One region of the Aurantimonas sp. A3-2-R12 genome, then DNA from elsewhere that is predicted to be linked to it. Evidence: predicted binding sites of a transcription regulator. Region 1 holds the regulator's gene; each other region holds the start of a gene.
The links. The regulator LexA, encoded in region 1, represses DNA repair genes until DNA is damaged. The targets are predictions, from matches to a motif close to TGTTCNNNNTGTGTTCNG.
Positions count from the first base shown of each region.

Region 2: a site for LexA is predicted at 4,911-4,928, ahead of radA (DNA repair protein RadA). Genes of this name have one in related genera too.
Region 3: a site for LexA is predicted at 3,815-3,832, ahead of VSX60_RS08510 (DNA recombination protein RmuC). Genes of this name have one in related genera too.
Region 4: a site for LexA is predicted at 5,007-5,024, ahead of VSX60_RS11250 (ImuA family protein). Genes of this name have one in related genera too.

Region 1 is NZ_JAYXIH010000001.1:6,136-13,668, reverse strand. It holds gene trpC (indole-3-glycerol phosphate synthase TrpC) at 1-562, shown strand, start outside; gene moaC (cyclic pyranopterin monophosphate synthase MoaC) at 559-1,056, shown strand; gene VSX60_RS00065 (molybdopterin molybdotransferase MoeA) at 1,053-2,291, shown strand; gene lexA (transcriptional repressor LexA) at 2,335-3,066, shown strand; gene VSX60_RS00055 (hypothetical protein) at 3,664-5,181, opposite strand; tRNA gene VSX60_RS00050 (tRNA-Ser) at 6,060-6,149, shown strand; partial or broken gene VSX60_RS22515 (transposase family protein) at 6,205-6,465, opposite strand; partial or broken gene VSX60_RS00045 (L-serine ammonia-lyase) at 6,602-7,269, opposite strand; gene VSX60_RS00040 (transposase) at 7,192-7,533, shown strand, end outside.
Region 2 is NZ_JAYXIH010000022.1:34,511-42,043, forward strand. It holds gene rplI (50S ribosomal protein L9) at 1-75, shown strand, start outside; gene VSX60_RS12865 (cyclopropane-fatty-acyl-phospholipid synthase family protein) at 274-1,560, shown strand; gene VSX60_RS12870 (replicative DNA helicase) at 1,747-3,231, shown strand; gene alr (alanine racemase) at 3,242-4,432, shown strand; gene VSX60_RS12880 (DUF1294 domain-containing protein) at 4,425-4,745, opposite strand; gene radA (DNA repair protein RadA) at 4,956-6,344, shown strand; gene VSX60_RS12890 (CvpA family protein) at 6,464-7,078, shown strand; gene purF (amidophosphoribosyltransferase) at 7,199-7,533, shown strand, end outside.
Region 3 is NZ_JAYXIH010000012.1:75,571-83,103, forward strand. It holds gene VSX60_RS08495 (pyrimidine 5'-nucleotidase) at 1-446, shown strand, start outside; gene VSX60_RS08500 (hypothetical protein) at 456-761, opposite strand; gene VSX60_RS08505 (serine protease) at 943-2,430, opposite strand; gene VSX60_RS08510 (DNA recombination protein RmuC) at 2,607-3,782, opposite strand; gene def (peptide deformylase) at 3,930-4,445, shown strand; gene fmt (methionyl-tRNA formyltransferase) at 4,453-5,412, shown strand; gene truA (tRNA pseudouridine(38-40) synthase TruA) at 5,412-6,191, shown strand; gene VSX60_RS08530 (hypothetical protein) at 6,202-6,792, opposite strand; gene dapE (succinyl-diaminopimelate desuccinylase) at 6,797-7,533, opposite strand, start outside.
Region 4 is NZ_JAYXIH010000018.1:46,431-53,963, forward strand. It holds gene VSX60_RS11240 (error-prone DNA polymerase) at 1-2,352, opposite strand, end outside; gene VSX60_RS11245 (DNA polymerase Y family protein) at 2,349-3,824, opposite strand; gene VSX60_RS11250 (ImuA family protein) at 3,973-4,950, opposite strand; gene VSX60_RS11255 (YeeE/YedE family protein) at 5,180-6,415, opposite strand; gene VSX60_RS11260 (metallophosphoesterase family protein) at 6,527-7,354, opposite strand; gene VSX60_RS11265 (4'-phosphopantetheinyl transferase family protein) at 7,351-7,533, opposite strand, start outside.

The DNA.
Region 1 (7,533 bases):
CGGGGGCGCGACATGCCTCAGCGTCCTCACCGATACGCCCTCGTTTCAGGGTGCGCCCGCCTATCTGACGGCGGCTCGCGCCGCGACCACGCTGCCGACGCTGCGCAAGGATTTCCTGTTCGACCCGTATCAGGTGGCCGAAGCGCGCGCTTGGGGCGCGGACGCGATCCTGATCATCATGGCCGCCGTGGACGACACGCTGGCGCGTGATCTCGAAGCCACTGCCGAACACTACAGCCTCGACATCCTGGTCGAGATCCATGACGAAGCCGAAGCCGAGCGTGCGCTGAAGCTCCGCACGCCGCTGATCGGGATCAACAATCGCAACCTGCGGACCTTCGAGACCAGCCTGGCCACGGCCGAGCGGCTGGCGGCCTTGGTGCCGGAGGACCGAATTCTCGTCGGTGAGAGCGGCATCTTCACCCATGCAGACTGCCTGCGCCTCGCCGATCGGGGGATCCGCACCGTTCTCGTCGGGGAAAGCCTGATGCGCCAGTCTGATGTGGAGGCGGCGACGCGCGTGCTGCTCGGCGCCACCCGCCAACCGGGGGCCTCGTCATGAGCGACACCAAGCAATCCGGACTCACCCATCTCGACGCCGCCGGCGCTGCCTCGATGGTCGATGTCGGCGACAAGGCCGACAGCGTTCGGGTCGCCGAGGCCGAGGGTTTCGTTGCCATGCAGCCGGCGACGCTGGAGCTGATTCTCGCCGGGGAGGCCAAGAAGGGCGACGTCATCGGCATTGCGCGGATCGCCGGAATTATGGCGGCCAAGCGTACGCACGAGCTGATTCCGCTTTGCCATCCGCTGATGCTTGAGAAGATTGGCGTCGAAATAACGCCGGATGCGACCCTGCCCGGTTTGCGCGTGACCGCGCTGGCCAAGGTCAGCGGCAAGACGGGCGTCGAAATGGAGGCGCTCACGGCGGTCTCCGTGGCCTGTCTGACGATCTACGACATGGCCAAGGCCGTGGACCGCTCGATGCGCGTGTCCGGCATCCGGCTGCTGTCGAAATCCGGCGGCCGTTCCGGCGACTTCACGGCGGCCGGGTCATGAGTCTGCTTCCCGTCGAGGAAGCCTATCGACGATTGGTTGGGAGCGCGGTGCCCCTCACCCGCACCGAGCAGCTGCCGTTGCTTCAAGCGGCCGGACGCGTTCTTGCCGAGGACGTCCTGGCCCGCCGCACCCAGCCGTCCTTCGATGCCTCGGCCATGGATGGCTACGCCGTCCGGGCGGTGGACGTCCAGTCGCCGTTCGAGACCCTGCGGGTCGTCGGCGAATCCGCCGCCGGGCGCGCCTTCGACGGCCAGGTGGGAATCGGTGAAGCGGCGCGAATCTTCACCGGGGCGCCGGTGCCGCAAGGTGCGGATGCGATCCTGATCCAGGAAGACGCCCGCGTTGTAGTCGATGGCACCGTACGCCCGACGGTTTCGCTCGAACCCGGCCAATTCATCCGGGCAGCCGGTATCGATTTCGCTGCGGGCGAGACGTTGTTGACCCGCGGCGCCCTGCTCACGCCCGGCGCCATCGCGCTTGCGGCGAGCTGCGGTTACCCCGCGCTGACGGTGCTGGCGCGGCCGAAGGTGGCCATCCTCGCAACTGGCGACGAACTCGTGCTGCCCGGCGAGCCGCTCGGTCCCTCGCAGTTGGTCGCCTCCAACCCGTACGGCGTCGCGGCGATGGTGGTAGGCGCCGGCGGCGATGCGATCGACTGCGGGATCGCTGGCGACGACGTCGCCACGATCGACGCGCGCCTGAGCGATTCCATCCGGGACCGGGCGGATGTCTTCGTCACGATCGGCGGGGCGTCGGTCGGCGATCACGACCTGGTCGGCAAGGTGTTCGCCAACCGCGGCGTCGGACTCGACTTCTGGAAGGTCGCGATGCGCCCCGGCAAGCCCTTGATGGCGGGGCGGCTTGGCGATCTGACGATCGTCGGTCTGCCGGGCAATCCGGCCTCCTCCATGGTCGCCGCGCGGTTGTTCCTGATTCCATTGGTGCGCCGGTTGGCGGGTTTTCCCGATCGCCAGCTCTACCGGCATGGGCTGCTCGGCGCGCCGATGCCTGAAAATGGCCTGCGGACCGACTTCGTTCGCTCACGGCTGGAGGCTCGAGAAGACGGCGTCGTCCGGGTCATTCCGCTGCCCCGCCAGGATTCCTCCCTCCTGTCCACCTACGCGCAGGCCGATGCTTTGCTCGTGCGGCCGTCTTCGGCGGCTCCGGCGAGCGCGGGGGAGGCTTGCCGCTACGTTGTGCTCGACGAATGGAAGGGTCTTGCGGAACACAACTAGAACAGATAGGTTTGTTCAGGTTTTGTTTTAGGGAGTCGCCTCGATGCTGACACGCAAGCAGCACGACCTTTTGTCGTTCATTCACGAACGGCTGAGGGATAGCGGGGTGCCTCCCTCCTTCGACGAGATGAAGGACGCGCTGGAGCTTCGGTCGAAATCCGGCATTCATCGCCTGATTACCGCGCTTGAGGAGCGGGGCTTCATTCGGCGCCTGCCCAATCGCGCGCGAGCGCTGGAGATCCTCAAGCTGCCCGAAGCGATGCAGAAGGACCGCCCTGCCCCCGTCGGCCACGCCGGGTTTACGCCGAGCGTGATCGAAGGAAGCCGCGACGCGGCACGCAAGACGTCTGAGCCGATTTCCCGACGCGCGACGACGAGACCGCCTGAACCGGCCACAGTCTCGATTCCGGTCATGGGCCGGATCGCGGCGGGCGTTCCCATTTCGGCGATCCAGCACACCACCCATTCCCTCGCCGTGCCGCCGGATATGCTTGGCGGCGGCGAGCATTATGCGCTGGAAGTCAAGGGCGATTCGATGATCGAAGCCGGAATCCTCGACGGCGACACGGTGGTGATTCGCCGCGCCGACACAGCGACGCCCGGGGAGATCGTTGTCGCGCTGGTCGACGAGGAGGAAGCGACGCTGAAGCGGTTTCGCCGGCGCGGCAATACGATTGCGCTGGAGGCTGCCAATCCGGCTTATGAAACGCGGATCTTCGGCTCCGAGCGGGTCAAGGTTCAGGGCCGGCTGGTCGGGCTCATCCGCAAATACTGAAGGCCGGACCGACAGTTGGCAACCGATCCCGCGGAGCCAACTTTTCGACCTGTGCCAGCTGCTGCTTGAGCCGCGAACCAGGCCGCGCCGCGCAGAGCCTTGACGGCGCCGCGAAGGAAGCGCGTGTGGATCGTTCCCGGGTCGGGGCGAGGTTTCGCGGTGTCCGGTTTGAATGGCCGCGGGGTGCCTTTCGATCATGTTCACCGGGTTTTCTTCTTGCCTCCCTTGCACCGGGCCCGTCGCGCAGGTATCTGCGTCCTCGGAGAGGTGGCCGAGTGGTCGAAGGCGCTCCCCTGCTAAGGGCGCCACATCGAACCTCAGTTTTCCTGAAATCACCTGCAAATCCGAATTGTTATGCCGAAATGGCCACAGCCGGTTTGAGGCATTTAGCGGATTTCTTGCAAAACAGCCTTCGTTCACATTGTGTTCTTAGCGCGTAGCAATCCCATGTTATGAGCGGCACACGGGTATGTTTGGTCTGACTATGGCTACGAGAAATCGGACGCTACCTGTTGCGCTGATTAGGCGGTGACATGGAGGGATCGCCCAATTAGCCAGTGTCGGACCGTCTGCTCGAAGGCTGGAACGAGACTGAAATTACGTTCGCCGTCCGCGCAATAACCACTTGATTGGGTTCTTCACATTGGCACTCAGGTCCTGAATGCTCTTCTCTGAGCGAACCAGTATTGGAAACGCTTTATTTCCCAGAATACCCACGGCCAAACTCTCGAAATTGGCGTCGGTGAATCGATCCCTAATAGAGGCTTGACGTTTGCCGAAAGTGTCGAGCACCATGTCTCGACGAACCCAAAAATCGTCACGCCCGAACACCCACTTGATGTAATCGCGTGTCTGGGGCGGGATAATCTTGGCTGCGTCGACTAGGATGCTATCATCCTTGTCTTTATCTCTAAGTCGAGCGATGTTGACGAACTCGTTTTGTTTGCCGAGCTTTCTGTCCCTCTCCCAGATTTCATATAGGCGGTCGACCAACTCACCATTAACTTTCACGGCTAGGAGCTCTTCCATCTGACGACACCGCCAGACACCGATCATCTGCGCCAGATCCGTGCTGCGATGCAGACTGGTCAGCTTGGAGACATCCGCCGTCCGTTCATAGGCGGTCACCTTACCGTTATCATCGAAGATCGGTCGGAGATTTTCACTCGTCTGGCGTTGGCTCCCGATCTGGCGCTCGATCAACCGGACCTGGTTCATCTCACTGATCCGTCCGCCCATGATTTCGCCCACGCTGTAACCGGTCTCGGGATCGATACCTGACACTGTCTGATGGACTGTCTGCAGAGCACCCTGGCTGAAGGGTGCTAATCCGGATATTGGGGCGAAATAGTAAGCACGGCTTCCAAGCATTCGATCGGCCGAGGATCCTTCATAGTCCGACACTTTCTTGTAGCCACGGCTGAGCAGGTGAGCGTGTTCGGTTGCCGAAGCGATGGTCAACGATCCACCCTGAAGAGCTTCAGAAGGGATATGCCCCTTGTAATGGTTCAGCCTGGCTACTTGGTTAGTGCCGATCTTGGCCAGTTCGTCGATACGATTACCTACAAGGTAGCTGATGATGAACTCGACGCCATCCCTCTGAGTTTCTATTAGATTGGCCATCGTAACGCGTGACCGTTGATCCAGTAAATCGATGGCGTAGACCGTGACCAGTCGATCAATGTCGTTGACCAAATGTGCCGGCGGACTGGTGAGTAGAAAATTTTTCTCCCCCAGCATACGAGCGATAGCCTCGGCATTGCACAGAAGCTGCGCCCCATGTTCGCCGGTCATCATAAAGTGCGCCAGCTGACGAGATTTTGCCTGCATCTTGGCGAATCGTCGCGGCTCAACAACGGCGATGGATCCTTCTAGCCTCCTAATTTCGGCATCCAGACTATGCGAACTACTGATCATCTCTAATGCACATCGGACACCCATCGAGTTTGTCAGTGCCGCCCAGTCGGTCTTGCCGAGCGCCTTGAACATTGCTGTCCACTCGTCACTGGAAAGTTCTCTGGAGAACGCCCTCTTGAGGCTTATCGGAAGATCGTCACGGAATCTCTGGCGGGTCTCCTGGACCTCGGAACGGACTTTATGGATCATATCGAACACGCGAGGATCTTCCTTGTTGGAGCCGACTACGCGGTTAACGAGCACCTTCGCGCACCACATGAGTGAGAATGCAGATACCAGACTGGGAGACGCTGTCCAGTTTCCCTTGGTCATTGCGATGTACGATCAGGGCAGAGTGTCAATCCGATCCTGGGACAGCAAGTTGCAGACCACGGCTTTGCCACCAGCGGGAGGCTATAGCGAAGCTTCTAGGAATCTCCGAGGATTCGGCGTGCAGTCGGCGCAAATTTTAACGGATCGAACCCCGTCAAATCAACGCCATGCAAACCGCCAAACCCCTGGCGGGTATGTTTTGAAAAGTAGTCCCTTGCCTGCATAGCCTCATACTGGCTGTCAAAGGAGCCCAGGACTATGAACCTACCGTTTTGTCGGATCGAAGCGCCCCACTTTCCGTTCTTCTCAAAGATCCCGGTCTTCCCTGGAACCACTCGCCGGCTCCACGTAACCTGCAATCGCGTAGCTATACGGAGATTGCAACGACGGTTGTTTAGACCGTCTCCATCCTGATGACTGACCTCGATACCGTCTCGCGCCGTCATAATCAGTCGATGGAGAAGCACGTCTTCGCCCTTGGATGTGCCCGTCGCGTATTTCTGGCCTTGGCCCTTCAAAAGAGTCCATCTGATGCCCGAAACTAAATCCCAATCGGCATCATCAATGACTGTCGCCTCGGTGGACCTGTAAAGGGGGATGCGCATGGAACGATTATAGAACAGGCACCCGTTCCGGGACTAGACGGTTTTGCAGATTTTTTGCTGTATCGGCTCGTCAAACCGTGTTTGTTCCCGTTTCGAGCCGTCATCCCGTGTCACTTGACGGGTTGACTAACCCTATGAAAACAGGCATTTCCCGTCCTCGGAGAGGTGGCCGAGTGGTCGAAGGCGCTCCCCTGCTAAGGGAGTATACGGGAGACCGTATCGAGGGTTCGAATCCCTTCCTCTCCGCCACGCCTAAGTCATTGATTTTCTAGCAGCGGATGGGCACACCCCGTCGGGTCCTGCGAAAAAGCATTGCCGACAAGGCGTTCATGACGTGGTTGAGCGTGTCGTGCGAGGGCACGCCCCACGCGAAAGGCAGAAAGCGCCTGAGGAAATCCAGCTTCTGGCCGGCCCATTCCTCAATCTCGACGCAGTCCTCCGCTCTCGCCATCCATCGTGCCGCAAAGCACGATCAACACGGTCTCGGCAAGGGATGGATCGCCGTCCACGTCTGACGCGAGTCCTCGAGAGCCGAGAACTGATCCAAAAGCGACTGGCCGGACATGGGAAACCTCACCGATTCGAGGTCTCCTATGAATCACGGTAATCTCCGTGCCGGAATCGCCTCCCTTCAAGCGATTGCCCCGGGTCTGGCCCACGCTTCTGGCCTTTAGCGTAAAAAGACCCTCCCTTTAGCCACCTCAGCATTCCGGCAGGTTTACAGCGAGTCCTCCAAGCGACGTCTCCTTGTACTTTTCGCTCATGTCGATCCCGGTCTGCCGCATCGTCGCGATGCAATTGTCGAGGGGCATGAAGTGTTTGCCATCGCCGCGCAGTGCGAGTGACGCCGCCGAGACCGCCTTGATCGCGCCGAGGCCGTTGCGCTCGATACAGGGAACCTGCACCAGTCCCCGAACCGGATCACAGGTCATCCCGAGATGGTGCTCGAGCGCGATCTCCGCGGCATTTTCAATCTGCTCGTTGGTTCCTCCAAGGACCGCGCAAAGCCCCGCGGCGGCCATCGCGGCTGCCGACCCCACTTCCCCCTGACATCCGACTTCGGCGCCCGAGATCGAGGCATTGTGCTTGATCAGGCCACCGATCGCCGCAGCCGTCAGCAGGAACACCGGAGTGTTCTTGGATTCCGCCCCACGCAATGGTCGAGATAGTAGCGTAGCACCGCCGGCACGACGCCGGCGGCGGCGTTCGTCGGTGAGGTGACGACGCGTCCGCCAGCGGCGTTTTCCTCGTTGACCGCCATTGCATAGACCGAAAGCCAGTCGTTGACAGCATGGGGCTGCGCCGAGTTTCGGCCGCGCTCCGTCAGGAGTTGCTCGTGAATGCCGCGAGCACGCTGTCGCACCGACACGGCCTCGTGTCTCGATGCGTCCATCTCGCGCTGGGATATGACAGCGACGCCATTCGCGACGATCTCGAGCGGCGCGGCGCAGACCCGGTGATCCCGACAAAGTCGAACCGCAGAGTTCAGCGCCCGGTCGACAAGACCAAATACGCGCTGCGCAACCGCATCGAGCGCTTCTTCAATCGCCTCAAGCAGTCCCGCCGCATCGCCACCCGTTTCGACAATCTGGCCTCAAGCTTTCTCGGATTCGTTGAGATTGCTACGATCAGA
Region 2 (7,533 bases), on a different contig from region 1:
CGGGACGACGGCGAGGATGCTTCGGGCGAAGCGTCCGCTTCCGACGACACGGCAGAGAGCGACGAAGCTCAGTAGAACCGCGGGCTGACCGGCGCGATTTCAGCCGCGTTCGGCATGCAGTCAGCGTGAGAGTGTGAAAGGCTTCGCTTCGGCGGAGCCTTTTTTGTTGCCATTGGCGTCTTTGCACCTAAATCTAACAGCGCAGCTTATGTTTTCGCACTCCGGCGGCCATGAGTGGCCGCGGATTCTCTGGACCAAGGTCAGGGGATTTCGATGACGAACCGCGTTCTGTCTACCTATCTCTCCCACCTTTTTCGCTTCGGGAACCTGACCGTCACGGATCCGGATGGCCGTTCGTCGCGATGGGGCGACGGGACCGGCAAACCGTTGCACATTCGGTTCAATTCGAAGTCGGCGGAGTGGGGTGTCGCAATCAACCCCGGTCTTAAATTCGGCGAAGCCTACATGAATGGCGGCGTCGATATGGTCGAGGGCAGCATCTTCGACCTCCTCAGCCTGGTGTTCCGCAATGGCGGCAGCGATGCGGCGAACGAACCCTGGATGCAGGCGATCGCCCGGATGCGACTGCTCTATCGCCGCTATATCCAGAACAACACGCCGCAACGGGCACGCGCCAACGTCCATCACCATTACGACCTGTCGAGCCAGTTATACGATCTGTTCCTCGATACGGACCGGCAATACAGTTGCGCCTATTTCGAAGATCCGAATGCCAGCCTCGACCAGGCCCAGCTGGCCAAGAAGCGCCATATCGCAGCCAAGCTCTTCTTCGACCGGCCGGACCTGCGGACGCTCGACGTCGGCTGCGGCTGGGGTGGGCTCGGGCTGTATATGGCCCAGCACCTTGACGCGAAGGTGACCGGGGTCACGCTGTCCGACGAGCAGCTGGCGATCGCGCAACGTCGGGCTGCCGACTCGGGGCTTACCGGACACGCCGATTTCCGATTGGAAGACTATCGCGACACCCAAGGCCCCTTCGACCGGATCGTCTCGGTGGGCATGTTCGAGCATGTCGGTCTCGACTTCTATGAAGACTATTTCGGGCAATGCGCGCGTCTCCTCGACGACGACGGGGTCATGCTGCTGCACACGATCGGGCGAATCGAAGAGCCGGCGAACACCAACGCCTTCATCGGCAAATACATTTTCCCGGGCGGCTACCTGCCCTCCCTGTCGCAGGTGACGAAAGCCACCGAGCGCAGCGGCCTGATCGTCACCGACGTCGAAGTTCTCCGGCTGCATTATGCCGACACACTGCGGCATTGGCGGGAACGCTTCGAAGCCCGGCGCGAGGAGGCCAAGGCGATCTATGATGAGCGATTCTGCCGCATGTGGGAATTTTACCTCGCGGTGTCCGAAACGGCGTTTCGCTGGCAGGATCTCGTCGTGTTCCAGGTCCAGCTGACGAAGAAGCTCGATACCCTCCCGACCGCGCGCGACTACATCTACGAAACCGAGACCCGGTTGCGGCAGAAGGAACAGGCTGCGGACCACGCTAGGCGTTCCGAATCATGGGGCGGCCGCAACGCGGCGGAGTAACCAGCGCGGTTTTGCGCGCAATCTGGTGTCAACGTGCGGCGGATTTTATCCCCGGAGTTATGCACAGCGCTTCACAGGTTTCAGCGAACCCATTCATATCGTCGCAAGAGTGCCAATTTGCTAGGATCACGGCGGTCCATGGTGTAGTCCGAGCACATCCTGAAACGGCGGTAGAGGTCACGCGGCATGGCGGATGCGGCGCGTAAAATCGATGACGAAACGGCGTTGTATCGTGAGGCTCCGAGCAACATCGAGGCCGAGCAGGCGTTGCTCGGCGCCATGCTGGTCAACAACGACGCCTATTATGTCGTCCACGACTTTCTGAAACCCGACCACTTCTTCGAGCCGCTGCACCGGGAGATCTTCGGCAAGACGTCCGAGATGATTCGGATGGGCAAGATCGCCAATCCGGTGACGATCAAGACGTTCCTCGCGGCCAACGACAAGGTGGGCGATTTCACCGTCGCACAATATCTCGCGCGGCTTGCCGCCGAGGCGACGACCATCATCAACGCCACCGACTACGGTCGGGCGATCTACGATCTGGCGATTCGCCGCTCGCTGATCCGGATCGGCGAGGATGTGGTCAACATCGCCTTCGACGCGCCGCTCGACATGGAGCCGAAGAGCCAGATCGAGGACGCGGAGCGCCGCCTGTTCGAGTTGGCCGAGACCGGCCGCTACGACGGCGGCTTCCAGTCCTTCACCGACGCGGTGACGCTGGCCGTCCAGATGGCCACCGCCGCCAAGGACCGCGATGGCGGCCTCTCCGGCGTTTCCTCGGGCATTATCGGGCTCGACGGGCGCATGGGCGGGCTGCAGGCCTCCGATCTGATCATCCTCGCGGGCCGTCCGGCCATGGGCAAGACCTCGCTCGCGACCAATATCGCCTTCAACATCGCGGCCGCCTACGAGCCGGCCGAGCAGGCGGACGGCAGCTTCAAGGCGAAGAATGGCGGCGTCGTCGGTTTCTTCAGCCTGGAAATGTCGGCCGAACAGCTCGCCACCCGCATCATCTCCGAACAGACCGAGATCTCCTCGTCGAAAATCCGGCGCGGCAACATCAACGATCAGGAACTCACCAAGCTGATCGGCTGCTCGGAGATGATGCAGAAGCTGCCGCTTTATATCGACCAGACCGGCGGTATCTCGATCGCGCAGCTTTCGGCCCGCGCCCGGCGTCTAAAGCGGCAGCGCGGGCTCGACGTAATGATCATCGACTATGTCCAGCTGATGCAGGGCTCCAGCCGGACCCAAGGCAACCGCGTCCAGGAAATCACCGAGATCACCACCGGCCTCAAAGCCCTGGCCAAGGAACTGAACGTGCCGATCATCGCCTTGTCGCAGCTCTCGCGACAGGTGGAAAGCCGCGACGACAAACGGCCGCAGCTCTCCGATCTGCGCGAATCCGGTTCGATTGAGCAGGACGCCGACGTGGTGATGTTCGTCTATCGCGACGAATATTACCTCGCCAACCGGGAGCCGAAGCCGGGCACCGACGAACATTTGAAATGGGAGCAGGCCCTGAACGACGCGCGCGGCAAGGCCGAGGTGATTATCGCCAAGCAGCGTCACGGCCCGACCGGAACCGTTCCCCTCGCCTTCCAGGCCGAATACACGCGCTTCACCGATCTCGCGGACGACAGCTATCTTCCCGAGCGGTTCGAGTAGTCTCCTGACGATGCCGCTTTTCCCGATCCCGGCCAGCGTGAGGCCGGACCGCATGCCGGTCGTCGAGATCGACCGCGCCGCGCTGATCGCCAACTGGCGGATGCTGGATTCCCGCAATCCCGGCGCCCGCACTGGCGCGGCGGTCAAGGCGAACGGCTATGGCCTTGGCGCTGCCGAGGTTGCAGCGGCGTTGTCGGAAGCCGGCTGCCGCGATTTCTTCGTCGCCTGGGCCGAGGAAGGCGCCGCTTTGCGCGACTCGCTGGACCGGCTGCCGGCCAACGCGTCGACCACGTCTGCAGCGCCTCGCATCTACGTGCTTCAGGGCCTGGAGCCCGCTACGGTTCCGTTCCATCTGGCGCGAAACCTGACGCCGGTGCTCTCGACGCCGGACGACATCGCCGTCTGGCGCGAGGGGATGCGCGCGACCGCACGCAAAGCGCCCGCCGCGGTACAGCTCGAAACCGGCATGAACCGGCTCGGCCTCGGAACCGAAGATGCCCGCTTGGCCGCCGACTTCGCCGCCTCCGGCGAGCTCGACCTGTGCCTGGTCATGAGCCATCTGGCCTCCGCCGACGAGGCGACATCGCAGAGCGCCGAGCAACTCGAACGGTTTCGGGCGCTCGCCGGGCTGTTTCCGTCGGTTCCCCGGTCCTTTGCCAATTCCGCTGGTGTCTTTCTTGGCCCCGACTACGCATTCGATCTGACACGGCCCGGCATCGCGCTGTATGGCGGCGAGGCAGGCCCCGGCTCGTCGGAAGCGGTCAGGACCGTCGCGCGGCTGACCGCCTCGGTTCTCCAGGTGCGAGTCGCCAAAACCGGCGAGGCAGTCGGCTATGGCGCGGCGGCAAGGCTGAGCAGAGATACCCGAATCGCCACCGTCGGCATCGGCTATGCCGACGGCTACCACCGTGCCGCGTCGGGCGCCGGCGTGGGGATGCGTCAGCTGCGGCCCGGAGCGGACGCCATACTCGCCGGCCGGCGGGTCCCGGTGCTCGGTCGAGTGTCGATGGACCTCACCCTCCTGGATGTCACCGACCTTCCCGAAGATGCCGTCCGCCCCGGCGCGCGGGCGGAATTCTTCGGCCCGGACATGCCGATCGACGCGGTGGCGACAGCCGCTGGCACCATTGCCTATGAATTGCTGACTGGCCTCGGGCCACGGGTGAAGCGGTGCTGGTCGAGCGACGGCCCACTCAACTGAATTGCTGACTCGCCCAGTGGAGGATCTTGTTAGGTCCCAAAAGCAGCATGGCGACCGCTAAGCCCGCCATCACGACAAGTTGCAGGCACGCGATCGCGTTCAGCCATGTGCGGAAAGGCTCTTTGTGGGTCTTGTGGCGAATGATTCGTTGCGCGGAAATGGCGCCGATGCTGCCACCGAGAAGGGCAAGGCGCAGGAGGCTTTTCTCCGGTATGCGTCTTGCACCGGCTCTCGCCTTGGCCTTGTCGGAAACGAAGGCGAAATAGGCAGCGATGTTGATCGCCAGGAAATATAGTCCAATCCACAACGCCATCTGATCGTCTTTCGAAGAATGTCAGATTGGCGAAAAGCACCTTCCAAGCGCTGTCTCACGCCGGCTGATCGGCAATTTAACATCGGGCAGCGGTCCCGCTCGCACGATTGCCGCACACATGGCTCCGTCCTGCGTCGCCGTTAGGAGTTGCGGTCGGGCGGGGTTTGTTTATGTTTCGTTCCAGTCGACGCCCCAGTTTCCAAGGTTTCAATGGCCAAACCCAAACTCAGCTTCATATGCCAGAACTGCGGCGCGGTCACCACGCGCTGGCAGGGCAAATGCGACGCCTGCGGTGAGTGGAACACGATCGTCGAGGAAAACACGTCCGGCGGGATCGGCGGTGGACCGCAACGTGGCCGGCGCAAGGGCAGCCCGTCGGCGCTTCTGCCGCTCTCGGGCGAGATGGAAGAAGCCCCGCGCATCGTCTCCGGCATCGACGAATTCGACCGGGCGACCGGCGGCGGCATCGTGCGTGGATCGGCTCTGCTCATCGGCGGCGATCCCGGCATCGGCAAATCGACCCTGCTGATGCAAGCGGCCGCGGCACTGTCACGCGGCGGAAACAGTGTCGTCTATGTCTCCGGGGAAGAGGCCGTGGCGCAGGTGCGCCTTCGCGCCCAGCGCCTGAAAGCCGCCGATACGTCGGTACAACTCATGGCCGAGACCAACGTCGAGGACATCCTCGCGACTCTCGCCGAGGCCCGCCGGCCAGACCTCGTCATCATCGATTCGATCCAGACGCTGTGGAGCGACATGGCCGAATCGGCGCCGGGAACCGTGACGCAGGTCCGCACCGGCGTGCAGGCGCTCGTGCGCTATGCCAAGGCCAGCGGCGCGGCGGTGATTCTCGTCGGCCACGTCACCAAGGACGGCCAGATCGCCGGCCCCCGGGTTGTCGAGCACATGGTCGACGCGGTCCTCTACTTCGAGGGCGAAGGCGGCCACCACTACCGCATCCTGCGCACCGTCAAGAACCGCTTCGGACCCACCGACGAGATCGGCGTCTTCGAGATGAGCGACATCGGCCTGCGGGAAGTGCGCAACCCGTCGGAACTGTTTCTCGGCGAGCGCAACGAAAAGGCGCCCGGCGCCGCGGTTTTCGCCGGCATGGAAGGAACCCGCCCGGTCCTCGTGGAGATCCAGGCCCTGGTGGCGCCGTCGGCGCTCGGGACGCCCCGTCGCGCGGTCGTCGGCTGGGACCAGCCGCGACTCGCCATGGTCCTGGCGGTGCTCGAAGCCCATTGCGGTGTGCGACTCGGCCAGCATGACGTCTATCTCAACGTTGCCGGCGGCTTCCGGATTTCCGAACCGGCGGCGGACCTCGCGGTTGCGGCAGCGCTCGTGTCCTCGCTCAGCGGCGCCGCCCTGCCCTCCGATTGCGTCTATTTCGGCGAAGTCTCTCTCTCCGGCGCGGTGAGGCCCGTCGCCCATGCGGGACAGCGCCTCAAGGAAGCCGAAAAGCTCGGTTTTCGGCAATCGGTCTTGCCGACGGCCAGCGCCGATCTGCCGCGATCGGGCGAGATGGTGCCGCATGAAGTGGAGACCCTGCCCGACCTCGTCGGCCGGGTCGCGTCAGGCGGTCTTCCATCCGACGGTTGATTTTCACGCCGCCCCCTAGTGTAAAATGGATACCAAAGAGGTAAGGCGTCATTCGCAGGCATGTCATACTGGCATCTGCCACCCGCGCCTGATCCGAACGTCCACGGGACCGATCATCCATGACCGTTACTCTTCTCGACGCGATCCTATTCGCACTCATGCTGGTTTCGGCGCTTCTTGCCATGGTGCGCGGCTTCTCCCGCGAAATCCTTTCGGTGATCTCCTGGCTGGTGGCGGCGGTTGCCGCCTTTCTCTTCTACAAGCCGCTGACGCCCTATTTCGCCGAGTACATCTCATCCGACACAGTGGCGATGGCGGCCTCGGCAGCCGCGATCTTCCTCGTCACGCTGATCATCGTGTCCTACATCACGCTGCGGATTGCCGACTTCATCATCGATAGTCGCATCGGCGCGCTCGACCGCGTTCTCGGCTTCGTCTTCGGCGCCGTGCGCGGCCTCCTTCTCGTCGTGGTGGCCATGCTGTTCTTCAATTGGCTGGCGCCGGAAAACCAGCCGGAATGGGTCGCCAACGCCTGGTCCAAGCCGTATTTGGACAATTTTGGCAAGCAATTGGTCGCGGCGCTGCCGGAGAACCCCGAGCAGATCATCCTCGAGAAGATCCAGGGCACCAGCGGCGAGCCGGCCACGGATACGCCTCCCGCTCCGGAAGAGCCCGCGTCCATCGAGGGCGCGATCGGGGAGTCCGGCGAGGCACCGCCGGCCGATCAACACTAGACGCAGCGGTCGGAACTGCCATTGCAGGACGAGCGAGCCCTCGCGTCACGCCCGATACGGGCCTATATGGTGAAGACCTCATCGCAAGCCGACAGACATCGGCAAACGGCGGATAATCTCATGGACGAAACGCCATTCGACGACGACGACGAACTGCACGAAGAGTGCGGCGTCTTCGGCATTTTCAAACGAACCGATGCCGCCGCGGTGGTGACGCTCGGCCTTCACGCGCTTCAGCACCGCGGCCAGGAAGCGGCGGGGATCGTTTCCTATGACGGCTCGCAATTTCATGTCGAGCGCCATGCCGGTCTGATCGGCGATACCTTCACCAAGCAGGCCGTTCTCGAGCGTCTGCCGGGAACCTCCGCGATCGGCCATACCCGCTACGCCACCACCGGCGGCGGCGGCTTGCGCAACGTCCAACCCTTCTTCGCCGAATTGTCTGCCGGCGGCTT
Region 3 (7,533 bases), on a different contig from region 1:
TGCAATATGTCCATGACATCGACTATTCGTGGCTCAGCCCCGACCCCGCGCTCGGGGACGAGATCAAGGCGCTACCGGGGCGCAAGTTCATCTTCACCAATGGCGACCGCGGCCACGCCGAGCGCACGGCGCAACAACTCGGCATTCTCGATCATTTCGAGGACATCTTCGATCTGGTCGCCGCCGGGCTCGTTCCGAAGCCCGCCTCCGAGACCTACGACAAGTTCATGGGATTGCACCGGATCGACGCCGACCGCGCGGTCATGTTCGAGGATCTGGCACGGAATCTGGAGGTGCCGAAGAGGCTCGGCATGCGCACCGTGCTGATCGTGCCGCGCAATCTGGAAGAAACCTTCGGCGACGTCTGGGAGCACGAAGGCCGCGACGGCGAACACATAGACTACGTCACGGACGATCTGGCGACGTTCCTGCGCTCGGTGCGCTGACCCGTCAGGTCAGTTGCCGAGCAACGAACGGCCTTTCCTGACGAGGCTGGCACCCCGGGCGAGCGCGGCCTTCCGCATCAACGCGATGTCGTAGGGACCAGCCGCTTGAGCGGGCCGATCCTCGTGGATCGTCCTTGGTGCCATTTCCTTGGGACGGGCGGCCAAACCGGCTTTCACCGCCTCGCGATCCGCCCTGCTGCGGGCGTCGCTGTCACTGCTTTCCCGCGCGGGAGATGTATCAGTGCCAATGGACTGGGGCGTGTCCCGGTCCTGCTGCTCGCGCATCATTGACGGGTCTGTGTCGAGATCGGGCATTGGAGTCTCCTCAATTCCGGTGGGACGGCCTTCGAGGGCGTCCCGAGCTTCGAGGGGGAAACGCCTGTATTTCCAAAGTAGTTCCCGCCTCGGCTGCCCGATCGCGGCGACAAACGACGCCCCTAGGGACGATGGCGGGTTTTGCGGGAATCACGCTATGGAAAGCGGCAGGACGTCGCCCTCAGCTGCCGACGCAGAGGATTGGCAGGATCGAATCCTTCACCTCGGCGGTCGCATCCGGCACGCTGGCGAGCGGCTCTGACGCATCGGCGGTCTCGAAAGCGATGTCGTTGGCATGGAGGAAGGCGATCGCGGCATCCGGGCGGATGGCGAAATTGATCGACTGGGGGATGTCGCCGGTGGCGTCGGCGACGGCGACCGCGTTTAGTTTGGCGGTGACCACCCCGACGACGCGGCCGGCGAGGTCGACCAGGGGTCCGCCGGAGTTTCCGGGCTGCACCGCGGCGGAAATCTGCAAATAGCGCGGGTCGTTCATCAGGCCGAGCAACGACGACACGTTGCCGCGCGTCACGTTGAGCGAGTCTGCAAGGATCGAGCGCAGCGGATATCCGAGCGCCAGAATGTCCTCGCCGAGACGCGGCTTGCCCGCCGAGATTTCCAGCGGCTCACCGAGCGCTCCGTCGACCTTGATCAGGGCGAGATCGTTGTCCGTGTCGATAATAGTCTGGCTGGCCGCGCCGAGATCGCCGACGAGAACTGTTCTGCAGGCCTTCACGACATGCGCATTGGTCAGGAGCCAGCCGTCACGCGACACAACGAAGCCCGTGCCGGCCATGTCGAATTCCTGCGCGCCCGGCTGCATCGCACCTGAGCCGGTCTCGCCGGGAAGCTCGAAAACATGCGGGCGGTTCGGATCGGAATAGGCCATGGCGTAGCGGGCCTCCGGCGCGCCGACGGCACGCTTGCGCGCCAGCATCGAGGAGAATGGTTTCGCCTCGTTCGACGCGACCAGCGGCGCCTGCGGCTCGCCGGCAAAGGGTTCGAAGAGGTTCGACGCGACCACCGCATAGGGCGCCATACGCCCTGCCTCACCGTTGGTATAGGAGATCGAAAGGCCGCGCAGATCACCGTCCCGGCCCGCGAAGCGCATCACGTAGCTGCGGCCCGATTCCTGACCACGCAGAACGAACCACAGACCGCCGAACTCGGCGTCGCTGACCGAACGCGTTTCCGTCGCCTGGCTCAGGACATCGAAGAGCCCCTTGAGGGTCTGTCCGGTGTCGGCGATGCGCACGGTTTCGATTTCGACAGCATCATCGGCGGAGCGCCACAGATTGCCGACCTCGGTGGCGCCGAAGTCACGCACCATTTCCAGAGGCAGCGCGGCGCGGGCGCCGGTCGCGGCATCATCGACCAGCGTCATGCCGAGAGCCTTCTCGGCGTCGTCCGACCGCGCGATCAAAAGTTCCAGCATCGCTTCGTCGATGATACCGCTTGGCGTCATTCCAAGCCGCGCCTGAAAGTCGCGGATTGCGCGGAGCGACGCGGCATCGATGACCCCGTCGAATGCGCCGACATAGTCACCGGTCCAGGCGAGACGAATCTGCAGGCCCTTGCGGAAATCGGCATCGGTCTGCTCGTTATAGGCGATCGACAACTCGGACACTTGGGCGACGGCCGTCAGCGGCGCCAGAGGCGCGATGGCCAAGGCTATTCCCGCTAACAGAACCTTCGTGAAGCGCCGCATGTCATTCCCCTCGCGTCCGGTGACACAAAAGAAACGCGAGAAGGTCGGATTCGATCCCGACCAAATTCATTTTTTCTTAATAAAGCATGTCCGAGACCTTTCCACTTTGAGGAAAAGCTCTAGTCGCGCCGCTTGCGTCACTCGGCAGGCACCCGCGCCCTGACAGGGTTCAAGGTCTCCGCCTCGCCGAGGTCGACGGCCTCGATCCGCTCACCGCGCCGGATCAGTTTCTCGGTCGAGACGAGGATCTGATCGACGTCACGACCGGCTTGACCGAAATGGGTCTTCAATGCGGCGACGCGGGCGTCAAGCCGGGTCAGATCCTCCGTCAGGTGCCGTACCTCTTGTTGAATACGGCCGGCCTCGGCGCGCATCCGCGCATCCTTGAGGATCGCCTGAACGACCTGGATCGACAACAGCAGCAGCGACGGCGACACGATGACGACCCGCGCCCGATAGGCTTTCTGGACGACGTCCTCGAACCGCTCATGCAGTTCGGCGAAGATCGTCTCCGAAGGCACGAACAGGAACGCGGTATCCTGCGTCTCGCCGGGGATCAGATACTTGCCGGCGATCGCCTTGACGTGGACATCCATGTCGCGCCGCAGCCGGCTTGCGGCGAAGTCGCGGGCATCGTCGCTCTCGGCGTCGCGCAGCGCGCTGTAGGCCTCGAGCGGAAACTTCGCGTCGATAGCAAGCGAGGGCGCGCCATTCGGCATCTTGATCAGGCAGTCGGGGCGCTTGCCGTTGGAGAGCGTCGCCTGGAATGAGTAGGCGGCGCTCGGCAGTGCGTCGGCGACGATCGCCTGCATCCGGCCCTCGCCAAAGGCGCCGCGCGTCTGCTTGTTGGCAAGGATGTCCTGCAACCGAACCACCTCGCCGGCCAAATTCCGGATTTCGCCCTGGGCGCGATCGATCACCGCGAGACGCTCGGACAGGGCGGACAGCGACGCGTTCGTCGTGGTGGTGGTCTGGAGGATCGACTGCCCGACCCGCGAGGTAAGCCCGTCGAAGCGCTCGGCGAGCGTGCGAGTGAGGTCCGCCTGCCGGGCGCCGAAGATCTCGGCCATCGTCTGCATCCGACCGGTGATTTCGGACTGGGATTTCAGCACCGCGTCCAGTCGATCGGACGATTCCGCCTCGCGGCTTTCCACCAGCTCCAGTGCCTCCCGCGCCGCGCGGCGGGCGCGCAGCCAGAGGACGAGGAGGAGCAACAGCAGGCCCGCCAGAACCAGGGCAAAGACCGGGACTGCATGGTCGCCGATCGTGATGATGGGCGTCGTGAGAAGGGCGGCAAGAGCGTCGCTGTCCATGGTCCGACCCTAGATTCGATTCGTTAACGAATTGGACCAAAGCACGAACATTGCTGCGCTGGAAGTATCAACGGCGCATGGAAGCCCGTCCGCATGTCGGCACCGCACCGATTGACCGCGATTGTGTCAGCGATTACCTCAGCGGCCATGACGATCAAGCCTCTCATCATTCTGCCGGATCCGATCCTGCGCCAGCCCTCAAAACCCGTCGAAACGGTTGGCGACCGCGTCAAGCGGCTGGCCGACGATATGCTGGACACGATGTACGACGCGCCCGGCATCGGGCTCGCCGCGATCCAGGTGGGCGAACCGCTTCGCCTGCTGGTCATCGACGTGTCAAAGGAGGAGGACGACAAGGCGCCGCAGGTGTTTCTAAATCCCGAGATTCTGGCCGAGTCCGACGACCGCAATGTCTATGAGGAAGGTTGCCTGTCGATCCCGGACTATTATGCCGAGGTCGAGCGGTCCGCCGAGGTGACGGTCCGCTATCTCGGCCTCGACGGCAAGATGCACGAAGAGACGGCGGACGGCATCCTGGCCACCTGCCTCTTGCACGAGATCGACCATCTCAACGGCGTCCTGTTCATCGACCACATCTCCAAGCTGAAGCGCGACATGGTGGTGAAGAAGTTCACCAAGGCGGCCCGCAAGGCGATCGTGTGAGCCGGCGATGACGCTGCGCGTCGTCTTCATGGGGACGCCCGCCTTCGCCGTCCCGACCTTGCGCGCCATCCACGCCGCCGAACATGACATCGCCGCCGTCTACACCCAGCCGCCGCGCAAGGCCGGGCGCCGGGGCCTGACGTTGACCCCTTCCCCCGTCCAGACCGAAGCCGAACGGCTGGGGCTGGACGTTCGCACGCCGCTGAACTTCAAGGACGAGGCGGAGATCACGGCCTTCACGGCACTGGAGGCAGACGTCGCAATCGTCGTCGCCTATGGCCTGTTGCTGCCGCGTCCGATTCTCGACGCGCCGCGCCACGGCTGTCTCAATGGTCACGGCTCGCTGCTGCCGCGCTGGCGCGGCGCCGCGCCGATCCAGCGGGCGATCGAGGCTGGCGACGCCGCCACCGGCATGATGGTGATGCGCATGGAACTCGGCCTCGATACCGGCCCGGTGGCGCTGGCCGCCGAGACGCCGATCGGCCAGACCGAAACGGCGGGCGAATTACACGACCGGCTCGCGGCGATCTCGGCCGATCTGATGGCCGAGGCGCTCGAAAAGCTCGAAGCCGGTACGCTGACCTTCGAGGACCAGAACGCGATCGCCGCGCGGACGGGGCGTGCGCCGCTCTACGCCAGGAAGATCGACAAGGCCGAGGCCGCGCTCGACTTTACCGGTGAAGCCCAACCGATCGCGGCCAAGATCAACGCCTTCTCGCCGTTTCCGGGCGCCTGGACGACGCTGTCGTTCGGCGGCAAGCCAGAGCGGGTGAAGATCCTGCGTGCCTCGGCCGAGACGGGCGCGGGCGCGCCGGGCACGGTGCTGGACGGCCACCTGCTCGTCGCCTGCGGTTCGGGGGCGGTGCGTCTTCTCGAACTGCAACGCGCCGGCGGCAAGCCGATGGCGGCGGACGACCTTTTGCGGGGATCGCCCGTGCCGGCCGGCAGCGTCGCCGGCACCGCCTGATGCCCCGATACAAGCTCACCATCGAGTACAACGGCAAGCCCTATTGCGGCTGGCAGCGCCAAACCAGCGATCCCTCGGTGCAGGAGGCCGTCGAGACCGCCATTGCCGGTTTTTCCGGCGAGCCTGCTGTGCTGTTCGGCGCCGGGCGGACCGACGCCGGCGTTCATGCCACCGGACAGGTGGCGCATCTGGATCTGTCGCGCGAATGGGACTGCGACGTCATACGCGACGCGCTCAACGCCCATTTGCGCCGCGAGGCCGTCGCGATCCTCGACGTCGAGCGCGTTGATGAGGATTTCGACGCCCGCTTTTCCGCCCGCAAGCGGCATTATCTCTACCGCATCTTCAACCGTCGGCCGCCGCCCGTGCTGCTCGCCGGCCAGGTCTGGTGGGTTTCCAAGCCGCTCGACGTGGACGCGATGCATCACGCCGCCCAGTGTCTCGTCGGCACCCACGATTTCAACACCTTCCGCTCCGCCCATTGTCAGGCCAAGAACCCGATCCGCACGCTCGAACGCCTCGACGTCCTCAAGGGACCCGGCGACGAGATCCACATCCACGCCATGGCCCAGTCGTTCCTGCACAACCAGATCCGCTCCTTCGCCGGCACGCTGAAGCTTGTCGGCGAACACCGCTGGAGCGAGGAAGACCTCGTCACCGCGCTGAAATCGCGTGACCGCACCCGCTGCGGCCCGGTGGCGCCGGCCGACGGGCTGTATCTGACGCGGATTGAATATGGCACGGCGCCGAAGCGCACACTGCCGCCTTATCCCGGCTAATATGGCCTGATCAGATCAGCGGAATGCCGGTCAGGTCCATCACCGCGCCATAGCTGACCAGGGCAGCGACAATCATCAAAATGGTGACCGCCACGGCGCCGCCCAGATCCTTGCCGGTGGCAAAGAAGATCAGCCGCACGGTGAGCGCGATCGAGGCGAGGGTGACGAGCGCGCCGAGCAGTGCCGTTCCGCCACCCATGCCGACCAACAGCACGATCAGCCAATAGGGCGCGAACACCCAAGCGAGCATGGCACCGCCCCAATTGGTGGCGACCACCAGCGGCACGATCTTGCGGGAATAGCCGATCGGCTTGGCGACCAGCATCAGGACGAGGATCGGCAGCACCCATGCGAGAACATCGGCCAAGGCGTGCGCGCCATAGACGGCGACCGGCCCCATGTCGGTGGCCCGGCCCTCGCCCTGGACCGATTCGAACTCGATCCATGACAGCGCGATCGGCGGCAGCGCCACCACGATGGCCGAAAAGGACTGCCAGAAGCCGTCGGCGGACAGATCGAGGCGCTTCAGCCCCTCGGCCCGGCCGGCCATCAGCAAGGCGGCGCCCGAGAAAAAGCGGACGATATCGTCGATGCTCGGCACCAAGTCAGGCGTGGGCGGCGAACCAGCGGGCGATGAAAGCTTCATAAATCCTCGTCAGTTCCTCGAGGTCGGACAGGGCCACCCGTTCATTGGCCATGTGCATAGTCTTGCCGACAAGACCAAATTCCACAACCGGGCAATAATCCTTGATGAAACGCGCGTCCGACGTTCCTCCCGATGTCGAGAGTTCCGGCTGACGCCCGGTGACATCAGCGATCGCGTCGATCAGCGACTGGGTCAGGGCATCGTCCCGCGTCAGGAACGCTTCGGCCGGACGCTCGCGCCATACGATCTCGACCGCCGCCGCCTCGCGGCCGGGACGGAACCGCTGCGAAGCCGTGGCTGCTTCGATGCGCCGCGTCAGTTCCTCCTTTAGGCTCTCCGGCGTCCAGCGGTCGCTGAAGCGGACATTGAAGAACAGGCGCGCGCGCGCCGGAATGACGTTGACCGACGGATTGCCGGTATCGATCGAGGTAATTTCGAGGTTCGAGGCCGGGAAGCGCTCGGAGCCCGCGTCCAGCGGCTCTGCCATCAGCACCTCGGCGATCGCAACGACCGCGCGCACCGGGTTGTCCGCCAGATGCGGATAGGCGACGTGGCCCTGCCGGCCGGTGACCAGCACCTCCGCCGAGAGCGAGCCGCGCCGGCCGACCTTGATCATGTCGCCGAGCGCTTCGCGGTTGGTCGGCTCACCGACCAGACAGGCGTTGAAATCTTCGCCTCTCGCCTTGGCCCATTCCA
Region 4 (7,533 bases), on a different contig from region 1:
GCGGACGATCTGCGCCGGCGCGTAGAAGCCCATCGGCTGGGCGTTCAGAAGCGCGGCGGCGAAGACGTCGGGATAATGGCATTTCAGCCAGCAGGAGGCATAGACGAGCAGCGCGAAGGAAGCGGCGTGGCTTTCGGGAAAGCCGTATTCGCCAAAACCCTCGATCTGCTTGAAACAGCGTTCGGCGAAGTCGCGCTCATAGCCGCGCGCGACCATTCCCTCGACCAGCTTCTTCTGGAAGGTGTGGATGGTGCCGACCCGGCGAAACGTCGCCATGGCGCGGCGCAGCTTGTCCGCCTCGTTCGGCGTGAAGCCGGCGGCGACGATGGCGATTCGCATCGCCTGTTCCTGGAACAGCGGCACGCCGAGGGTGCGGCCGAGCACCTCGCGCAACTCCTCCTTCGGATAGCTGACCGGCTCCAGCCCCATCTTGCGCCTGAGATAGGGGTGGACCATGTCGCCCTGGATCGGGCCGGGCCGCACGATCGCCACCTCGATGACGAGATCGTAGAAGCATTCGGGCCTGAGCTTCGGCAGCATCGACATCTGCGCCCGGCTTTCGATCTGGAAGACGCCGAGCGTGTCGGCCCGCTGGGCCATCCGGTAGGTCGGCGCGTCGTCCGCCGCCAACGACAGATCGGCGAGGCTGAGCGTCACGCCGTAATGGCTTTCAAGCAGATCGAAGCCGCGGCGCAGGCACGACAGCATGCCGAGGGCGAGAATGTCGATTTTCAGGATGCCGAGTGCGTCGAGATCGTCCTTGTCCCATTCGACGATGGTGCGCCCGTCCATGCCGGTGTTGAGGATCGGCACGACCGCGTCGATGCGGTCCCTGGTGATGACGAAGCCGCCGACATGCTGGGACAGATGCCGGGGAAAGCCGGCGAGCTCGGTGGCGAAGTGGAGGACATTCGCCGTGGTCGGATCCTCGGCCGTCAAACCGGCCGCCGCGGCTTCGCACTCCCCGAGATCGGAGGAATGATAGCCCCAGACCGATCCGGACAGCGCCGAGACCGCGTCGTCCGACAGGCCGAAGGCCTTGCCAACCTCGCGGGCGGCCGAGCGGGCGCGATAGGTGATGACGGTGGCGGCGATGGCGGCGTTGTCCCGGCCGTAATGGTCGTAGATGTACTGGATTACCTCCTCGCGGCGCTCGTGCTCGAAGTCGATGTCGATGTCCGGCGGCTCGCGCCGGTCCGACGAGATGAACCGTTCGAACAACAGTCCGGCGCGCTCGGGCGAGACCTCGGTGATGCCGATGCAGAAGCAAACCACCGAATTGGCCGCCGAGCCGCGCCCCTGGCACAAAATGCCCTTTGACCGGGCGAATTCGACGATGTGGTGGACGGTGAGGAAATACGGCTCGTATTTCAGCTCGCCGATGATCTGGAGCTCGTAGTCGATCTGCCGGGTGACGCTCGCCGGAACGCCTTCCGGATAGCGCCATTTGGCGCCGTCATGGGCGAGAAAGCGCAGTTCCTCCGCCGGGGTGCGGGTCAGCTTCAGCGCCTCGTCGGGATATTCGTAGCGAAGGCTCTTCAGGTCGAAATCGAGTTCGGCGAAGAAGCCATTGGCGGTCTCGACGGCTCCCTGATAGGCGCGAAACAGCCGGGCGATCTCGTCCGGGGCCTTCAAATGCCGCTCGGCGTTGCGCGACAAAAGGCGCCCCGCTTCGGCGAGCGGCACATGCTCCCGGATCGCGGTCATCACGTCCTGCAGCCGCCTTCGGCCCGGCGCGTGGTGGAAGACGTCATTGGTTGCCATCAGCGGCGTGCCGCGTTGCTCCGCAAGGCGGGCGGCGCGGGCGAAGCGGCGCTGGTCGAGCCCGTCATGGGCCGGCGCGGCGGCAAGCCGCACGGCGCCTGGAAAGGCCGAGGCGAGCGCCTGGAGGGCGCGGGCGAGGCGGGCTTCGGCGAGGTCCGCTCCGGCTTTCTCGTCATGGCCGAGTTCCGCCGGAGCCAGGGCAGCGAGATTGAGGCCGTCACCCCATTCGAGCAAGTCGGACAGATGCAGGACGCAATCGCCCTTGCGGGTTCGCAGGTTGCCGAGGCTGAGCAAGCGGCAGAGCCGGCCCCAGCCGGCGCGATCGCGCGGATAGGCCAGAATGTCGGGAGTGTCGTCGGAAAAGACCAGCCGGGCGCCGGGTGCGTAGGCAAGGCCGGCTTCTCGCGCCGCCTGATGGGCGCGCACCACGCCTGCGACGGTGTTGCGGTCGGCAAGGCCGATGCCGCCGAGGCCGAGCCGGTGGGCGGTGACGACCAGTTCCTCCGGCTGCGAGGCGCCGCGCAGGAAAGAGAAGCAGCTGGCGACGCCGAGTTCGGCGAAGGCGGGCGGGGCCGGCGCGGGTGTCATGCGAAGATTCCGTGCAGATACCAGGCCAGCCGCGGAGCCGGCAGCTGCCATTCGGGATCGACCGCCGGGTCGGCCCAGCCCTCTCGAAACAGCCAGAAGCGGCGGCCGTCGGCATCCTCGATCCGGTAATAGTCGCGCGCGGCTTCGCCCGCGTCCCGCCACCATTCGGCGCCGATCCGCTCCGGTCCCTCGGCCCGGCGCACGAGGTGCAGCGCCCGGCGCCAGCGAAATTGCAGCGGCGCGCCGTCCGGCACCTCGAAGCTTGCCTCGATCGGCTCCGGCAAGGCGAGCAGTCGGACCGGCCGGGGCGCGCTGACCGGCGCAAGGCTCTGCCGGGCCGCGAGGGGGCCGACATTGCCGGCGTCCACCGGTCGCCAGCGTTCGGCCCGTTCCGGCCAATGGCTGTCGGCGACTTCGATCCGCAGGACGCTGGCCTCGCCGAGCCGGGCGCCGAGCCGGTCGATGAGGCCGCCGAAAACGTCGACGGCCGCATCGGCGCCGGACAAATCCGTCTGCACATCCGGCATCGGCGCGGCTTCGAACACCGCCAGCTTGACGAGATCATAGCCGTAGCCGGCGTCGAACTCTTCCCCGAGGCCCTTCATGCGCTCGCGGAACAGGCGCTGCACATGGCCCGGCTCGCGCACCGGCCGCGAGGCGCCGACGGCGAGCCGGTTGACCTGTCCGTCGACGCGAAACAGCGACAGTTCGAGCCGCCGGGCGCCGACGCCGCGGCGCGCCAGATCGTCCTGCAGCCGTTCGGCGAGGAGGAAAAGGACGCGCTCGACATCCTCGATCCGGCTGATCGGCTCGAACAGCCGGCGCTCGGCGGCAAGCTCGGGGATCGGCCGACGGGGGCTGATCGGCCGAAAGACCCGGCCAGCCGCTTCATCGAGGCGGGTCAAAAGATCCTCGCCGAAGCGCCGGGCCAATCCAGCGCGCGGCAGCGACAACAGCGACCCGACCGTTTTGAGGCCGAGCCGTCGGAGCATGGCGGCGAGGCTCGAATCGAGCCGTAGAGCGGCGACGGGCAGCGGAGTGATCGCAGCCTGTTCCCCGCCCGCCGCAACGATGCTGGCGTCGCCGTGGCCGACCAGGGCGAGCGCCGTGCCGGCATGGCTGGCGATCGTAGCGGACGCGGCGAACCCTTGCTGGAACAGGCGGGCGAGGAGGTTGTCCATCAGCGCTTTTTCGCCGCCGAACAGATGGGCGCAGCCGGAAATGTCGAGGAAAAGGCCATGCGGCGGGTCGAGGGCGACGAGGGGCGTGTAGCGGTCGCACCAGTCGGCAAGGGCTGTCAGCAACCGCGCGTCGGCCGGCGGATCGGCGAGGATGATCGCTAGGCCGGGAAACCGCGCCCGCGCTTCGGCCAACCCGACCCCCGGGGATAGCCCGCCGGCCTCCGCCCGCTCGCAGACAGCAGCGATCCGGTTGGCGTTGGCGACCGTCTCGTACAGCGCCAGCGGCGCCATCGGCGTGTCGCCGGCCGCCCCTTCCGAGGCGACTTCGGCGAGGCCGCGTGTCTCGTAGCGCGCGCGGTTCGGCGGCCGCAGGACGGTATCGAGTCGGCCCCGATCGATCCCGGCTTTGCCCGGAACCGAGGGTAAATGCGCGCTATCCTCACGACGCGCGCTGGAGCGCCACGAGCGACCCAGCGTCTCGCGCCGGATCCGGTCGGTCGACAGGCGCGGCAGCGAGAGGGCGAGGAAGCGCGGTTGCACGCTCTGGGCGAAGCGGGTCGAAACGTCGCTCATGGGGGTTCCACTCCAGACTGAAATGCCGCGGCCGGCCATCGCGGGATTTTTCGACCGTGACGGCGAACACCGGATGGCCGATGAGCTTTTGATGATTGGCGAGGTCGGGAACGAAAGCCGCCGGCGATGGCCGCACGCGCAGCCTGAGCGGCGCCGCCGTCGCCTCGGCGCGGGCGCTCTGGCGCAAGAGCAGGAACGGCAGGCCGGCCTCACGCGCGCGAAAATGCAGTCGCCGCGTGCCGTCGAGGCCGAGCCGCGCCGGATTGCCGCGCACTTCCAGGATTGCCATCGTCAGCGCCGACGAGGCGGCGGCCTCCTCGCCGGCCCAGGCCGCGTCTTCCAGCCGGCGGGTTCGCACGATGCAAAGTGCGCTCGGATCGAGGCCGAAGCCGGCAAGGCCGGGCCAATAGGGCAGGCCGGCTTCCGAAAAGGCCAGGCTGTCGCCGATCCACAAAAGCGGCTTGTCCGGCCGGGCGCCGAAGCGGATGGCCAGGGCAAGCGCAAAGCCGGCCAGCGTTCCGCCGTCGCGGGTTTCGTCGAGATGGATTTCGGTCAGGCCGGCGGCCGGAAAGCCGCCGCCGAGCGCCGCGTCGGCCGTCGCGCAGCCGAGGGAATGCAGTTTGAGCGCGCTGCGGCGTGCCGGCTTGGTGGCCTTCGCCGTCGCCGTTTCGTCCGCTGGCTCCAGGCGGGCGACCGGCTGGCCCTCGATTCGGGCGATCTGTTCGCGTAACCGGGCAAGGGCCGAATTCCTAGAACCGGCCGCCGTCGCGTCATTCGCCGCGGACCGCGTCCGCGCCGAGGGGATGTCCGCCAGCCGGGCCGGCCAAGCATCGCTGACAGCCATAGGATCTCCTTCGGCCGCAAGGGTTTGCGGCCGTCCAGCCTCTGGATAAGAGGTTTTGTTCGTGATGTGTTCCTATAGATTCCAGAGGGTGATGGGAGAGTCAAGCGGAGTCGTCTGCGTGATTATTTTCCTTGTCGCCGACTACGAAAACGCCGCAGCATGATGCCGCGGCGCTTCAGGAAGCCGGTGGAGGGGATGGGCTCAATCGTGGGACCTGTCGTCGCGAGCTTTAAGATTCGTCAGGCCGTCTTGGCCACGCCGGGGCGCTCGTCGACGAAGAAGAACGCCGCAAGCGCACGCCGAGCATCGACCCGAGATAGGCGGCGGCAAGCCAGAGCCAACCGTGCAGGCTGCCCGAGGCGATGCCGCCGAAATAGGCCCCGATGTTGCAGCCGAAGGCGATCCGGGCGCCGTAGCCCAGTAGCAGCCCGCCGATCACCGCGGCCAGGACCGAACGGCGCGGAATGGCGAAGTTCGGCGCCAAGCGCCCGGCGAGCGCGGAGGCTAGCAGGGCGCCGAGAATGATGCCGAAATTCATCACCGAAGTGACGTCGGAGAAGACGCTGGAAGACAGCGCGGTGGCATTGCCGGGCTGCTGCCAATAGGCCCAGGCCGTCGGATCGATACCGAAGAGCTGCGCGCCCTTCGCTCCCCAAAGGGCGAATGCCGAGGTGATGCCCCAGGGCCGGCCGGCCAGCGCCAAGGTGACGAAATTGAGAAGGGCGAGCAGAACCGCGCCGGCTATCAGGGGCCAGGGGCCACGGGCGAAGCGCGACAAGCCGGTATGCGGACTGTGTTCGGCGCGCTCCAGGGTGCCGTGACGGCGCCTTTCCACCAGAACCGTGACGAGGGCGATCGCGGCGAACAAGGCGAAGGACAGGACGATCGCGACCGGTGCGCCGAAGACCGTCACGATCGAGACGGGTGCAAAGGCCGGCAATGCCGTCCACCAGTCGAAATGGACTGTCGCCAGCACCGAGCCGACGATGAAAAAGAACAGGGTGATCAGCATTCGGGCATTGCCGCCGCCGGCAGTGTAAAGCGTACCGGAGGCGCAGCCGCCGCCCAGCTGCATGCCGATGCCGAAGTTGAAAGCGCCGACGAGCACAGACACGCCGATCGGCGACACGAAGCCGGCGACCGGTTGACCGAACAGGCTGCCAGCTGCCAGGGCCGGAAAGAACAGCGCGACGGCAACGGCAAGCATCACCATCTGGGCGCGAAGGCCACGGCCACGGCCATCGCGAATGAGATTGCGCCAGGCCGAGGTGAAGCCGAAGGCAGCATGGTAGAGGACGAGGCCGAAAGCACCGCCGACCACGAACAGGGCTGCGATGCCCGGACCATAGCCGAAGGCGAGCACGAGGGCCCCCAGCAGCACGAGGCCGGAGGCGGTCAAAACGGCGGGGCCGGCTACACGCCGTTCACTCGTGCCGAGTGGTTCCGAAAGGGTGGTGGTTGTCATGAGGGTTTCTTTCGCCCGGTTTACATCATTGCGCTCAAAGATGGTCTGCCGAACGATGCATGGCGACGCATGGAATGGCGCCGGTTGGTCAAACCGGCGAACGTCTTTCTGCTAAATGGTCCGCCCTGGAAAACTGATCCTTCGCACCGCCTCGTCCGGTTCGATGCGGCCGTGCCATTGCTTCGGATAGCCGAGCGAGACCTCTTCGAAGGCGACGCCGTCGATCATCCGGCTGGAGCGGATGTGGATGTGGCCGGAGATCACCGCGCGGGCGGCAAAGCGTGTGTGCCAGTTTTCGGTTCGCCGCGTGCCGCACCAGAGCGAAAAGCGCGGAATGCGCGGCAGGCGGGCCAGCTCCTCGCGCAATGGCCAGTGATTGATCAGCACGGTCGGCAGCCCGTCGTCGAGCGCTTCCAGCCGCTGTTCGGTGAGGTCGCAGCGCGCCGCGCACCACGCGCTCCGGCTGTCGAAGGGTGCCGGCGACAGAAGCTGCTCGTCGGCGCAGCGGATACCGGCTTCCCGCGCCCAGGCGACGGCGGCGTCCAGAGGCACATAGTCCGGCCGGAACGAATAATCGTAGAGCAGGAACATCGGCACGATCCGTACAAGCGTGCCGTCGATTTCGGCGACCGGATAGGGGTCTTCGGGCGTCAGCACACCGCGCTCGCGGCAGAGAGCGACGAAGCGCTGGTAGCGGGCTTCGCCGCGGAGCGCGGTTCCTCGCGAGGCGATCGACCAGAGTTCGTGATTGCCCGGCACCCAGACGAGCTGTTTGAATTTCGGCTGCAGGGCGTCGAACGCCAGATCCAGATGGCGTTCGGTCTCGCCAACGTCGCCGGCCAGAATCAACCAGTCGTCCGGTCGTGCCTTGATCGTGTGGATCGCCTCGCGGTTGGTCGGATGGCCGAGATGCAGATCGCCAACGGCGAAGAGTTTCACGAGGCTGGCCCGCCCGCATCCGCGTTACTCATCGCCATCGCATCCAGCGGCATAACGACGGGTTCGAGCTCTTCGATCAGGTCGGTCAGCGGCACCGTTCTGAGAAAGCGGATCGGCGGCAGGCGATCCCGTGGCGAGACCGCGAGCGCCAGCCTGTGCTCGGCGGAAACCCGCCGCCT